One region of the Desulfitobacterium dichloroeliminans LMG P-21439 genome, then DNA from elsewhere that is predicted to be linked to it. Evidence: riboswitches for the same ligand, from Rfam matches in the RefSeq annotation. Region 1 holds a riboswitch; the other holds the start of a gene.
The links. A riboswitch is a leader RNA that binds a small molecule or an ion and turns the genes downstream of it on or off. The one in region 1 is predicted to bind cobalamin.
Positions count from the first base shown of each region.

Region 2: it holds a riboswitch for cobalamin, as region 1 does, so the genes downstream of both, DESDI_RS08650 (energy-coupling factor ABC transporter permease) here and DESDI_RS04915 (bifunctional cobalt-precorrin-7 (C(5))-methyltransferase/cobalt-precorrin-6B (C(15))-methyltransferase) in region 1, are expected to answer to the same signal.

Region 1 is NC_019903.1:1,060,304-1,067,584, forward strand. It holds gene DESDI_RS04900 (IS1380-like element ISEcp1 family transposase) at 185-1,447, shown strand; gene DESDI_RS04905 (MarR family winged helix-turn-helix transcriptional regulator) at 1,704-2,159, shown strand; gene cbiD (cobalt-precorrin-5B (C(1))-methyltransferase CbiD) at 2,204-3,349, shown strand; cobalamin riboswitch at 3,385-3,561, shown strand; gene DESDI_RS04915 (bifunctional cobalt-precorrin-7 (C(5))-methyltransferase/cobalt-precorrin-6B (C(15))-methyltransferase) at 3,637-4,869, shown strand; gene cobI (precorrin-2 C(20)-methyltransferase) at 4,906-5,652, shown strand; gene cobM (precorrin-4 C(11)-methyltransferase) at 5,636-6,430, shown strand; gene DESDI_RS04930 (cobalt-precorrin 5A hydrolase) at 6,427-7,281, shown strand, end outside.
Region 2 is NC_019903.1:1,802,060-1,809,340, forward strand. It holds gene DESDI_RS08545 (UvrD-helicase domain-containing protein) at 1-130, shown strand, start outside; tRNA gene DESDI_RS08550 (tRNA-Asn) at 505-579, shown strand; tRNA gene DESDI_RS08555 (tRNA-Ile) at 581-657, shown strand; tRNA gene DESDI_RS08560 (tRNA-Gly) at 663-736, shown strand; gene DESDI_RS08565 (ribonuclease J) at 1,071-2,741, shown strand; tRNA gene DESDI_RS08570 (tRNA-Glu) at 2,810-2,885, shown strand; tRNA gene DESDI_RS08575 (tRNA-Val) at 2,891-2,966, shown strand; tRNA gene DESDI_RS08580 (tRNA-Asp) at 2,973-3,048, shown strand; tRNA gene DESDI_RS08585 (tRNA-Tyr) at 3,078-3,161, shown strand; tRNA gene DESDI_RS08590 (tRNA-Met) at 3,174-3,248, shown strand; tRNA gene DESDI_RS08595 (tRNA-Gln) at 3,288-3,362, shown strand; tRNA gene DESDI_RS08600 (tRNA-Lys) at 3,367-3,442, shown strand; tRNA gene DESDI_RS08605 (tRNA-Gly) at 3,465-3,539, shown strand; tRNA gene DESDI_RS08610 (tRNA-Arg) at 3,547-3,623, shown strand; tRNA gene DESDI_RS08615 (tRNA-Thr) at 3,652-3,727, shown strand; tRNA gene DESDI_RS08620 (tRNA-Leu) at 3,736-3,820, shown strand; tRNA gene DESDI_RS08625 (tRNA-Ser) at 3,835-3,925, shown strand; tRNA gene DESDI_RS08630 (tRNA-Asn) at 3,946-4,020, shown strand; tRNA gene DESDI_RS08635 (tRNA-Ile) at 4,022-4,098, shown strand; tRNA gene DESDI_RS08640 (tRNA-Gly) at 4,104-4,177, shown strand; gene DESDI_RS08645 (CoA-binding protein) at 4,252-4,641, opposite strand; cobalamin riboswitch at 4,803-4,988, shown strand; gene DESDI_RS08650 (energy-coupling factor ABC transporter permease) at 5,110-5,850, shown strand; gene DESDI_RS08655 (energy-coupling factor ABC transporter substrate-binding protein) at 5,854-6,162, shown strand; gene cbiQ (cobalt ECF transporter T component CbiQ) at 6,214-6,984, shown strand; gene DESDI_RS08665 (ATP-binding cassette domain-containing protein) at 7,109-7,281, shown strand, end outside.

The DNA of each region.
Region 1 (7,281 bases):
TAGATTCTACGTCAGTACTTCAAAAAGCATAATCAAAGCCTTGATAAATATGCGTTCCTTCGAAATTCAGCTTTCACCCATTGGGTGAAAGAAAAGTGCTCAAAAATATGTTAAATTATCAGCTTTTATGACTCGATATATGGTAAAATAATAGTAAGAAAAGTAGTAAAAAGGGGTTCTAATTATGATTAATAAAATTGATTTCAAAGCTAAGAATCTAACATCAAATGCAGGTCTTTTTCTGCTCCTTGAGAATGCAAAAAGCAATGGGATTTTTGATTTTATTGAAAATGACCTCGTATTTGATAATGACTCAACAAATAAAATCAAGATGAATCATATAAAGACCATGCTCTGCGGTCACTTCATTGGCATTGATAAGTTAGAACGTCTAAAGCTACTTCAAAATGATCCCCTCGTCAACGAGTTTGATATTTCCGTAAAAGAACCTGAAACAGTGTCACGGTTTCTAGGAAACTTCAACTTCAAGACAACCCAAATGTTTAGAGACATTAATTTTAAAGTCTTTAAAAAACTGCTCACTAAAAGTAAATTGACATCCATTACGATTGATATTGATAGTAGTGTAATTAACGTAGAAGGTCATCAAGAAGGTGCGTCAAAAGGATATAATCCTAAGAAACTGGGAAACCGATGCTACAATATCCAATTTGCATTTTGCGACGAATTAAAAGCATATGTTACCGGATTTGTAAGAAGTGGCAATACTTACACTGCAAACGGTGCTGCGGAAATGATCAAAGAAATTGTTGCTAACATCAAATCAGACGATTTAGAAATTTTATTTCGAATGGATAGTGGCTACTTTGATGAAAAAATTATCGAAACGATAGAATCTCTTGGATGCAAATATTTAATTAAAGCCAAAAGTTATTCTACACTCACCTCACAAGCAACGAATTCATCAATTGTATTCGTTAAAGGAGAAGAAGGTAGAGAAACTACAGAACTGTATACAAAATTAGTTAAATGGGAAAAAGACAGAAGATTTGTCGTATCTCGCGTACTGAAACCAGAAAAAGAAAGAGCACAATTATCACTTTTAGAAGGTTCCGAATACGACTACTTTTTCTTTGTAACAAATACTACCTTGCTTTCTGAAAAAGTAGTTATATACTATGAAAAGCGTGGTAATGCTGAAAACTATATCAAAGAAGCCAAATACGACATGGCGGTGGGTCATCTCTTGCTAAAGTCATTTTGGGCGAATGAAGCCGTGTTTCAAATGATGATGCTTTCATATAACCTATTTTTGTTGTTCAAGTTTGATTCCTTGGACTCTTCAGAATACAGACAGCAAATAAAGACCTTTCGTTTGAAGTATGTATTTCTTGCAGCAAAAATAATCAAAACCGCAAGATATGTAATCATGAAGTTGTCGGAAAACTATCCGTACAAGGGAGTGTATGAAAAATGTCTGGTATAATAAGAATATCATCAATAAAATTGAGTGTTGCTCTGTGGATAACTTGCAGAGTTTATTAAGTATCATTGCAGCAAAGATGAAATCAATGATTTATCAAAAATGATTGAAAGGTGGTTGTAAATAATGTTACAATGTGTGAGAAGCAGTCTAAATTCTTCGTGAAATAGTGATTTTTGAAGCTAATAAAAAACACACGTGGAATTTAGGACATATATGGCGTAAAGAAGTTATTTGTTTGGCTTTGGAGGCAGTATCGATGAGAAGTATGGTGTTTGAGAATGAGATTTGGGATTTTTTAAGGACGATTAGTGAGAGTATGGCCAATGCTTTCCGCCCGATCGTTGAAAAATACGATTTAACTTTGATGCAAACTCGTATTTTGGTTGAAGTTAAGGAAGGTGGCCCCCACACTGTAGGTACTTTAGGAAGTATCATCGGCCTTTCCAGTGGTAATGCGTCATCAATGTGTAAGAAATTAGAATCAGCTGGCTTCTTAAGGCGTGTACGAGATCCTGAAGATGAGCGTTATGTAAAAATAGCTCTTACCAAGCATGGAGAAGAGACCATTTTTCAGATAGAAAAAGCCCTCGAACATCGCTGTGGTGCGTTTCTGGAAACCAAGGGTGAAGAGGAATATCAGCGCTTTGCCGAATGCATGGGTCAAGTGCGGTTGTTTATTAAAGAAATGTATGAATTTGACTCCCAAAAGTAAATTTAAGTTACTAGGCTAATACCAAGAAAGTTAGGACGGCAGATATGAGAAAAGAGAAGAAGGAAAGGCATTCTTGGAAAACGGGATATACCACAGGAAGCTGTGCAGCCGGAGCAGCGAAAGCCGCGTGTCTATGGCTCCAAGGAATAGACCCGGGTCCGAAGATCGAGATTACTCTGCCTCGAGGAGAACAGCTTCCCCTACCAATTCACAATAGAGAAAAGGAGAATGATTGGGCGCGGGTAGGAATAATAAAGGATGCAGGAGATGATCCGGACGTTACCCATGGTCTAGAAATACAAGCCCAGGTGCGAATCCTTTCCGACCAAGGAAAAATCCATATCTGCGGTGGTCGGGGAATAGGTGTCGTCACCAAAAAGGGACTTCAAGTCCCTCAGGGAGAGCCTGCCATCAATCCTGTGCCACACCAAATGATTGAAGCGGCTGTACGTGAAGTTTTTCCTCGGGAAGAAGTCCAGGTTGTGATTGAAGCGCCTGAAGGAGAGAGTATTGCCCAAAAGACTCTCAATCCCCGTTTAGGAATCATCGGGGGAATATCTATCTTAGGAACCACAGGGATTGTTCGCCCGATGTCAGAAGAAGCGTTTAAGAATTCGATCCTTCCGGAGTTGGATCAAGCGATGGGCTATGGTCATAAAGCTATTATTTTGACCCCAGGCAACTATGGGTTTAAGGTAGCCAGCGGACAACTGAGGGTGCCCGAGGAAGCTATTGTGCAGATGAGCAACTTTGTGGGTTTTTTATTGGAAGAAGCCGCTTATCGCAAGTTTGAGAAGGTGGTACTTTTGGGCCATATCGGAAAGCTTATTAAAGTTGCTGGTGGAATATTTCATACCCATACCCATGTGGCCGATGCTCGCATGGAGATTCTTGTGGCACATGCGGCACTGGCCGGGGTTCCCCAAGAGTCATTGCTAAAGTTCGCTGAATTTCCTACAGTTGAAGGGGCTGCTGAAGAAGTACTGGCTCAGGGATGGGGCGATTTGCTCTTCCATTTAGCGAATCGGGCAAGTGAGCGGGCTCGGGAGCATGTTCGTGGGGATTTGCTGGTGGGTACAGCATTCACCTTGCTTAATGGTGAGATTATTGCTTGGGATGCTCGAGCTGAGGATATTATCAAGGAATTTTGGTATTGGCCGGAAGCCAAGCAGGATTTACGGGAAAAATAGAGAATTCAAGGATAAGGAATAGAGAAAAGAGTCAGAATTAAATAAAAGTTCAAGGTTCCTCTTTGAGGATGAAAAGGGAAGTCGGTGAAAATCCGGCGCGGTCCCGCCACTGTGAACCATGAGTGCCCCTCAATAACCCACTAGATAATTCCGGGAAGGGAAGGGGCGTGATGACTGGAAGCCAGGAGACCTGCCTTGAATTGTTATATTCACACCTACGAGCGATGGGTGTTGTAAAAGAGCCGCTCAAGGCTCTTTTTATTTTTATACGGAAGGGAAGATAAGGGATGATCCGAATCGTGGGAATGGGTCCGGGAACGCCAGAGTGGGTTGCCCCAGCAATCCGAGACAGTGTAAAGCAATGCGGTGTTTTACTGGGTGGCTCTCGGGCGCTCAAGCTATTTCCTGATTTTAAGGGAGATACATACCAAATCAGTGGTAATTTATCAGAGACCCTAGAAAAGCTACAAAGAGCGATAGAGCAAGGAAAGCAGGCTGGAGTGTTGGTCTCAGGAGATCCGGGTTATTATAGCCTTCTTCCCTTGTTAAAGAGAGAATTTCCCCATGAGGAGATTCAAGTGTTCCCTGGAATCAGCTCGATTCAATTCGCTTTTGCCCGTGCTGGAATCCCTTGGCAGGAGGCGGAGCTGCTCAGTGTCCATGGACGTTCGTTGAATTCATTGCCTCTGAATCTTAAGCAAACCATAGGGATATTGACCGGTGGCGAGAACACTCCCCAAGCGGTCGCTCGTTACTATCAGAGGTATGGATTTAATCCGAGGATTTCTGTGGGAAATGCACTGTCTTATCCTGAGGAGAGGTGGTTAAATACAGATGCCCAAGAACTGATGGACTCAGCAGGGGATTTTACGAATGCAGTGATGCTTCTCTACCCTGAAGAGACTAAGCTCGCCGGGGATGCATCGCTTCTTGCCTGTCCTAAAGGGTTTGGTATTAATGATGAGGAGTTTATCCGAGGGAATGTGCCTATGACCAAGAGTGAAATTCGGATTCAGGTTTTGGCGAAGGCCGAGATTACAGCTTCCACGAGAATCCTCGATGTGGGAGCGGGGACAGGCAGTATCGGTATTGAAGCAGCTCTTCTGGCCCAGCGGGGGTGTGTCTACGCCGTCGAGGAGAATCCAGAGGCACAGGAACTCATTCTCCTAAATCAAGAAAAATTTCAAATCAGAAATCTTCGGCTGATTCGAGGGGCAGCCCCGGTCGCTTTGCAAGGTATCCCCCCCATGGACGTGTGTATTATCGGCGGGAGTCACGGCCAAATTCAACAGATATTGCAACAAGCTCCCCTTGTACCGGGGGGTAGGGTAGTAATGACTGCTGTAACAATAGAGACCTTGGCTAGTGGTATGGAAGCCCTGAAAAGTTTGGCTTATCAAGATATTGATGTGGTATCCATTCAAGCAGTGCGTTGGAAGGGGATGGGGATAAAGGATATTCATCTTGCCCAAGCACAAAATCCGGTATTTATCATCTCAGGGCGGAAGAAAACTAACTAGAGTGAAATTGAATTTTCAGAACGGAGGAGAACCATAATGCAGCAAGAACAAAATGAACGAACAATTCCTCAGAGTACAAGGAAAGCTAAGTTGTATGGGGTGGGTGTTGGCCCAGGGGATCCGAGCCTAATCACTCTGCGGGCCGTGGAAATCCTGCAAGGGATGCAGGTCATAGCCATACCCAAGTCCAAGATGGAGCGGGAAAGTGTTGCCTGGGAAATAGCACAAGCCCACTGCCCTTCTGGGGTGAGAATTTTGGAGTTGGAGATGCCCATGACCGCGGATAAAGAAATACTTCAAGCGGCCTGGCATCAAGCAGCAGTGAAAATTAAAGCTGAGCTTGATCTAGGGCATTCGGTCGCTTTTCTTACTTTAGGAGATCCTTCTTTATATAGTACCTACAGTTACCTGCTGGCGATTCTTAAAAGTCAGCTTGAACCGGATCAGATCGAGACTATTCCGGGCATCACTGCGATGTCAGCTGCAGCAGCTCGGGTAAACTGGCCCTTAGCCATTGGCGACGACCCTTTAATAGTTTTACCAGGTATCGAGGGATTAGAAGAGTATGAGCAATACCCTAATCTCGTATTGATGAAAGTATCACGAAATCTGCCGGATGTACTTAATCATATTCAGAAGACAGGAGCGCAAGCTGTTTTAGCAACACGTGTCAGTCAAACAGGAGAAGAGATCCGTCTGCTTAGTCCAGGAGAAGTGATAGAGAAAGTGGATTATTTAAGTCTTGTGCTATACAAGAAGGATAGGAGTGAAGATCTTGGTTGATCAGGTGAAAGTTGACTTGGGTCAAGTCCTTTTCGTAGGAGCAGGCCCTGGAGATCCGGATTTGATTACCTTGAAAGGCAAAAAGGCACTTGAAGAAGCTGACCGAGTCATCTATGCGGGATCATTAGTCAATCCGGAAATCCTAAAGCACTGCCGAGAAGGGATTGCTCTTTTTGATAGCGCCAGTTTGACCTTGGAAGAAACCATCACTATTATGGCGGAAGGAGTACGCAAGGGTGAAAAGGTTGTGCGCTTACATACTGGTGATCCCAGTGTTTATGGTGCAATTCAAGAGCAAATGCAACAGTTGGACGCCTTGGCAATGACTTATGGGGTGATCCCAGGGGTAAGTTCTGTGTTCGCTGCCGCGGCAGCTGTCAAGAGAGAGTTCACCTTACCCGAAGTCAGTCAAACTTTAATCCTTACGCGTTTAGCCGGAAGAACTCCTGTACCAGAAAAAGAAGATCTTGCCTTATTGGCACAGCATCGGGCCAGTATGGCGATTTTTCTTAGTGTGCAGGAGATTGGTGAAGTGGTAGAATCTCTTGGCCAAAGTTATCCCCCGAATACGCCGGTCGCCGTTGTATATCGGGCCAGTTGGCCTGATGAACAGATTCTGGAGGGGACCTTGGCAACGATTGAACAGCGAGTCAAAGAGGCAGGGATTCGAAAGCACGCCCAAATCTTAGTGGGGGATTTTCTCAGAGATAAAGGAGCACGTTCAAAGCTCTATGACCCTGAATTTACCCATGAGTATCGGCAAGGAAATTTGGTATGAAAGTAGCCCTCGTGGCGCTCACCGGTCAAGGCCTCAGCACAGCTCGCAATATTGTGGAGAGATGGTCCGACGAGGAACCACTGAAGCCGGAGTTATGGCTTAACCAGCGACTCAAAGGTCAGTATACTGATGGAGCGCAGACCGTGCATCCTCACTACTTTGAGCTATTAAAAGAAGTCGTGCCGAGGATATGGCAGAGCGGCTCGCTTTTGATTTTCATTATGGCTACAGGGATTGTAGTTCGGCAGATTGCTCCCTATCTACAGGGGAAAGATCGGGACCCGGCAGTCTTGGTGCTGGATGAAAAGGGGGAGTTTGTCATCTCTTTGTTATCCGGCCATTTAGGGGGAGCAAATGCCTGGACAAGAACTGTGGCCCAGTGGCTTGATGCACAACCGGTGGTGACGACAGCCACTGATGGACAGGGATTAATCGCACCTGATGAGTATGCGCGGCAGTTCGGCTGGGCAATAGAGCCTTTAGCAGGATTAAAATATATCAATCGAATCTTACTAGAGGAAAGTTGTCTACGGGTATGGACGGATTGTCTACAGGAGGAACATCCGCTTCGTCAAGACGCCGCTTACTGCTTTGTAAAGGATGAAGAAAAGGCACATGCCCATCTATGGATTACCCCTCGAGATAGCCAGTGGGAAAAGGATCCGATCGATCTGTGCACTGACAAGAGCCATCCAGTAAGTCTAATTCCTAGGATTTATAGTATCGGTGTCGGGTGTCGCAAGGGAGCAAGTCTAGACCAGATTAGCAAAGCCGTTGCTCAAAGTCTCCGGCAGCTGGGGATTTCTTCTCAGAGCATTCTTGGTCTATATAGCATCGACTTAAAAGCTGAG
Region 2 (7,281 bases), 740 kb from region 1:
CGATGAAGAACATAGAATTTTTTATGTAGCAATAAGTAGAGCTGTGGAGAGATTATTTATCAATATACCATCATTATCTAAAGATGATTTGCCAAAGTTAGAAGGTTTGTTCAATATAATTGAAGTCTAGAAATTTTTGTTATGGATTGACTTAAAGGATGGTGATCTCACTTCGATATTTCAAGAGGCTGGCATTTCCGGTCTGCACTTTCCACGGTAACCATATCGCTGGTAGCTGGTAGTATCAGTTCGGATGACTGCTAAAAATATAGATTTTATTCTGAGATGAACAATGATTTCCGAGCAGAAGATTATGAGCAGAACGAGAAGAAAAACTATGGCATCTATATTCACCTAACTTGCCATAATATATTCATAGAAGGATTCGAACGGCCGTTAAGAAAATGCGCCCTTTGGAAGCATTTTTAGGCCCGGCGTGATAGCGTACTGAAAGTACGCGGAGCGAATCCCTCCTTCTCCGCCAGTCAATATATAAAGCACTATTCCTCGATAGCTCAACGGTGGAGCAACCGGCTGTTAACCGGTAGGTTGTAGGTTCGAATCCTACTCGGGGAGCCATGGCAGGGTAGCCAAGTGGTCTAAGGCAAGTGGTTCATACCCGCTCATTCGAGAGTTCAAATCTCTCCCCTGCTACCACACCTGCGGGTGTAGCTCAATGGTAGAGCGCTAGCCTTCCAAGCTAGTTACGTGAGTTCGATTCTCATCACCCGCTCCATACAGAAATTTTAACCGCACTGAAATCAGTGCGGTTTTTGTTTAATTCATTATGAAAAAAGCTGGTTGTATTTATTGCATTTATTTAATAACGCACATCTTTTTAATAATGTTTGCAACAATCTGCATATCATGATAAAATTATACGATAATTGTTTCTGAGCGGAAAGTTTGCCACGAGGATACATCAGATAACACTGGGGCGTTTGTGTTTTGTGGTGGTGTCTTCTTAATTCTTGCTGCAAAAAACAAGGATGATGTCACCTGGAAAAGGGTGACTTATAACACGATATTTTATGGCTGTAGCTATAATTTTAAAAATTAGGAGGTTTATCTTGACTAAAGAAAACAAATTACAGATTATTCCCCTCGGTGGATTAGGGGAAATTGGGAAGAACATGACCATCATCCGGTATAATAACCAGATTCTAATTATTGATGTGGGTATGGCTTTTCCGGATGATGATATGCCAGGGATTGATGTCGTTATTCCCGACATGACGTATATCATGGAAAATAAGGATTTAGTCCTCGGAGTTTTAATCACTCATGGTCACGAAGATCATATCGGAGCCCTACCTTATCTGCTCAGAAACTTAGACGTACCCGTTTATGGAACACGTTTGGCTCTTGGCATAATTCAAACGAAATTGAATGAAGCTAAGTTAAGTAATGTTAGAACTGTTGAGATTGCTCCGCGAGATTCGGTGAAGCTCGGTGTATTCAAAGTTGAATTCATTAATGTCAGTCATAGCATTCCCGGTGCTGTTGGTTTAGCCATTCATACTCCGCTGGGAACTGTCGTACACACCGGAGACTTCAAGCTGGACCACACCCCGGCAAGCGGGGAAATGCTCGATGTTCACAAGTTTGCTGAGCTTGGGGATAGAGGGGTGCTTTGTTTGCTATCGGACAGTACCAACGTCGAACGCACAGGCTTTACTCCATCAGAAAAATTTGTAGGACAGAATATCGATGAGGCGTTTTCGAGCGCCGAAGGACGAATTATTTTTGCTAGCTTTGCTTCAAATGTCAATCGATTGCAACAAGCTATTTTAGCAGCGCACAAATACAATCGCAAGGTTGCTGTTGTTGGGCGTAGTATGGTGAATGTCGTGGATATTGCCTCTGATTTAGGCTATTTGGATATCCCTGAAGATACGTTGGTTGAAGTGGACGAAATTGTTAATCTACCCGTTGAAGAAGTATGCATTCTTACAACAGGTAGCCAAGGTGAGCCTATGTCAGCTTTAACGCGGATGGCTCAACATGACCATCGTCAAATATCTATCAGCCCTGGGGACACCGTAATCATTTCTGCATCACCTATTCCCGGTAACGAGAAGGCTGTTGCACGTAATATTGATATGCTTTTCAAGCTTGGTGCAAAGGTGATATACGAGCACATTTCGGGGATGCACGTATCTGGGCATGCAAGCCAGGAAGAATTAAAGTTGATGATTAGCATGGTTAAACCCCGTTACTTCTTACCTGTGCACGGTGAGTATCGTATGCTTATGAAGCATGCGGACCTTGCTGGTGAACTTGGTATACCAAAGGAAAATACATTTATCGCCGAAATCGGCAATGTTATCGAGTTCACTCGACATGGCGCTAGAATTGCTGATAAAGTAACATCCGGTCGAGTTCTCATCGATGGCTTAGGTATAGGCGATGTGGGTAATATAGTATTGAGAGATCGCAAGCAACTCTCACAAGATGGGATCCTTATTATTGTGCTGACCTTAAATGGCGCTAATGGATCTATTTTGTCAGGACCGGATATTGTTACCCGAGGATTTGTCTATGTAAGGGAATCTGAACCGATGCTTGATGAGGTTAAGGAAAACACACGTAGAATTATGGCTCGGTGTCAGCAAAATGGCATTCGAGAATGGGCTAGTCTTAAAAACCAGATTCGTGATGGGGTTGGCAAACAACTTTACGATAAAACAAAGAGACGACCCATGATTATTCCTATTATTCAAGAGGTTAAAGGTCTTTAAGTTTAAACGAAACATTCCATTGACATTTAAGTTCAATTCAGATATACTAACAAATGTTCCGCGAAAATGGCCCATTGGTCAAGCGGCCTAAGACACCGCCCTTTCACGGCGGTAACACGGGTTCGAATCCCGTATGGGTCACCAAATTAGGGCGATTAGCTCAGCTGGGAGAGCGCCTGCCTTACAAGCAGGATGTCGGCGGTTCGATCCCGTCATCGCCCACCAAAATACGGCCCCGTGGTGTAGTGGTTAACATGCCTGCCTGTCACGCAGGAGATCGTCGGTTCAAGTCCGATCGGGGTCGCCATTTTAATTTAATAGCGCGAAACACATAGTGGGTAGGTGGCCGAGTGGTTAAAGGCGGCAGACTGTAAATCTGTTCCGAAAGGTACGGTGGTTCGAATCCATCCCTGCCCACCACTAAAAAAACGTCGCGGGATGGAGCAGCGGTAGCTCGTCGGGCTCATAACCCGAAGGTCGTCGGTTCAAATCCGGCTCCCGCAACCAAAGGTTTTAAGTCAACGGAAGTTGATTTAATAGAAGCGTAGGGATGTCGCCAAGCGGTAAGGCACCAGACTTTGACTCTGGCATTCGTAGGTTCGAATCCTGCCATCCCTGCCATTATGAGCCATTAGCTCAGTCGGTAGAGCACCTGACTTTTAATCAGGGTGTCCCGCGTTCGAGTCGCGGATGGCTCACCATTTTCTAACAAGGCAATGAGATGCGGGTGTAACTCAGTGGTAGAGTGTCACCTTGCCAAGGTGAAAGTCGCGAGTTCGAATCTCGTCACCCGCTCCAAAACAATGCGCTCGTAGCTCAGCTGGATAGAGCGTCTGACTACGAATCAGAAGGCCGGGAGTTCGAATCTCTCCGAGCGCACCATTTTAAATTGTATTAAACAATCCCTTACGCCGTTATAGCTCAGTTGGTAGAGCGCATCCTTGGTAAGGATGAGGTCACCGGTTCAAATCCGGTTAACGGCTCCATAAACAATGCGGGAGTGGCGGAACTGGCAGACGCGCACGTTTGAGGGGCGTGTGGGTAACTCCATACGGGTTCAAGTCCCGTCTTCCGCACCATAAGTAAATATTGCGGAGAAGTACTCAAGTGGCTGAAGAGGACGGTTTGCTAAACCGTTAGAGTGGGTAACTGCTGCGAGGGTTCGAATCCCTCCTTCTCCGCCAGTCAATATATAAAGCACTATTCCTCGATAGCTCAACGGTGGAGCAACCGGCTGTTAACCGGTAGGTTGTAGGTTCGAATCCTACTCGGGGAGCCATGGCAGGGTAGCCAAGTGGTCTAAGGCAAGTGGTTCATACCCGCTCATTCGAGAGTTCAAATCTCTCCCCTGCTACCACACCTGCGGGTGTAGCTCAATGGTAGAGCGCTAGCCTTCCAAGCTAGTTACGTGAGTTCGATTCTCATCACCCGCTCCATACAGAAATTTTAACCGCACTGAAATCAGTGCGGTTTTTGTTGTAATATATACCGAATCATTATATAAAACCTGTTATCTTGGTTGAGCTTGAACCAAAACACATTCGTTGCTAACTAGCATTAAGCCTTTTTCGCGTCCCTTACGAAGCGCTTCTTGACATTCTGCGCCGGGTTGCATCCATACTCTTTTGATGCCAAGTTGAGCACATTCATCGATTATTTTTTCAGTTACTGAGGGTGGAACGATTATACTGACTACGTCAGGCAGGGTAGGTAATGAGCTCAATGAGGGATAGCAAGGCTCTCCATCAATCTCAGAAAGCTTTGGATTGATGGGGTAGACAGTGTAGCCGCTTCTTTTCAGTTTTTTATAAACCTTGTGGCCAAATTTGGCTGGATCCGATGATACTCCGACGACCGCCCAAATTTCCTGATTTAAGCATTCTTGAATATTATTTTGCATTGTTGCGCACCTCAATCTTCTTATATTTCTATTGGGTTATATTCCTATTATAACAACTGCAAGTTCAACATGCGATGCGTCACCTTAAAATGGCAATATATTATGGATAAGATTTTTCTTGATTATATACATTTTGTATAGAAACTTGCTATAATGTTCTTATAATTGAAAAGAGGAAGAGTTAGATTTTCCGAAAGGAAAATCTTAAGGGAAGTCAGTCGATCTGACGCGGTGCCCGCCACTGTAAGAGGGAGTTAATCCACACTAATGTCACTGGAGTTTATCTGAGAAGACGTGGGTTAATGAAGAACTTAAGCCAGGAAACCTGCTCGCCTCCATAGTTCAAAGCAACCTACGGGATGTTAGGGAGGTAGATATCATGTTCGAGATATTTGTATCAAGTTCAGGATAGGACCCTTTCCGTTGGAAAGGGTCTTTTTGTGCTATTAAGATTGAAGGAGTGAGGCCATGTCCAAGCGCTTACAACTCTTTATTGGCTTATTATTGATGTTGCTTAGTGTTCCATACAAAGCATCAGCTATGCATATTATGGAAGGATTTTTGCAACCTGGCTGGGCAGTTGCCTGGGGTGCTTTAACCATACCTTTTGTTGTATTGGGGATATTCTCCATTAAAAAGACCATTTCGTCTAATCCTCGCTTAAAAATACTCTTAGCTATGGCAGGAGCGTTTGCCTTTGTTCTATCGGCTTTGAAACTACCTTCGGTTACGGGGAGTAGCTCACATCCCACTGGGGTAGGTTTTGGAGCGATTCTTTTTGGCCCTACTGCGATGACTGTCATCGGGGTAATTGTGCTTTTGTTTCAAGCTCTGCTTTTAGCCCACGGAGGTCTGACGACTCTCGGGGCAAATGCATTTTCAATGGCAGTGGTCGGCCCTTTTGTGGCCTATGGTGTTTATAAGCTAGTTCAAAAATTCAGAGGCCCTCAATGGCTGGGCGTGTTTTTGGCAGCGTCATTAGCTGATTTAGCTACTTATGTTATGACATCAGTGCAACTTGCTTTAGCTTTTCCGGCTGAAGTGGGAGGTTTTGCGGTTTCTCTAGCCAAGTTCATGGGGATTTTTGCAGTGACTCAGATTCCTCTAGCTATTAGTGAGGGAATCCTAACTGTAATCATCTTTAACGCCTTGAGTAGTTATGGCAAAGAAGAAATGAAAGATCTCAAGCTTTATACAAAGGAGGTCTAAGGTATGGCGAATTCAGTTGTTGAAAAAACAAAGAAATTCAGTATGAAGGTAAATCTTGTGCTCCTATTGAGTGTTGTCGTTATAACTGTCACACCCTTGTTTCTCCTCAAGAATGCTGAATTTTCCGGAGCAGATGGATTGGCAGAGGAAGAAATCATGAACCTTCAAGCCGACTACGCCCCCTGGTTTTCCCCACTCTTTGTGCCTGCCAGCGGAGAGATTGAAAGCTTACTTTTTGCGCTTCAAGCTGCTCTTGGGGCTGGAGTGATTGGTTTTGGTCTAGGATATCTTAAAGGACGAAGTAAGGACTAGAAGCGGAATTCGGTGACTGCTGAACGATGCGCGAAAGGAGCTCTGTGAAAAATGCTTAATACAGATACTTATGCTTATGCTTCACAGCTCAAGGTCATCGAACCGATGCAGAAATTTATCTTTGCCATCCTGACGATGGGGGTGTGCCTTTGGGCGGATAACCGTCTTATCTCCATAGCTGTAATAATAATCATGAGTAGCATTGTCATACTACGTGGAGGCACACCCCTACCATATTTTCTGAAATTAATATCGATACCCATGGCCTTTTTAATAATAAGTGCTTTTACCATTGCGATTGGGTTCTCAATCGATCAACAGAATTTTATATTGGCCATACCTGTAGCAAATTTTTGGCTGGGTATCACTCAAAGCGGATTGCAGCAAAGCATTAATCTGTTTTTTAGAGTATTGGGCTCTGTATCCTGCTTATATTTTCTTGCTCTGAGCACCCCAATGGTGGATTTGTTTTCCGTCCTTCGAAAACTTCGACTTCCTAAGTTGATGATAGAAATGATGGAGCTAATTTATCGTTTCATATTTGTACTTTTGGAAACTGCAGGGACCATGTATACCGCCCAAAATTCTCGACTGGGTTATGTCAACCTTGTTTCAGGGTATCGTTCCATGGGGAGCCTAGTTTCAGCTTTGTTTATTCGCTCTTATAAGCGTTCCAATGAATTATATACTTCTTTGGAGGCTCGGGGATATGATGGAGAGCTTAGAGTCCTGGAAGAAAAATATGTTGGCAATAAATCGCTACTTTACATGGCTGTTGGTATTAACGGGCTGTTAATCTTACTGGCTAGTGTACTAAAGTAGGACTTCGCGAATTAAATTCGTCGTGATTCGTCGACTAGTTGGAATTCAACCCTGTTCAAGCTGTTCGGGAACTGGATTTTCGGATCAGGATAGAGATGACGTTAGATGAGGAAGAAGAGATAGAATGAATGATACTATATTAGAATTAAGAGATCTCCATTATTATTATCCTGACGGGACGCATGCTCTCAAAGACGTCAACATAAAGATCAAGAAAGGGCATGTTACAGCTTTGTTGGGGGGCAATGGGGCAGGTAAGTCCACTCTGTTTCACCATCTAAATGGGATTGTAAAGCC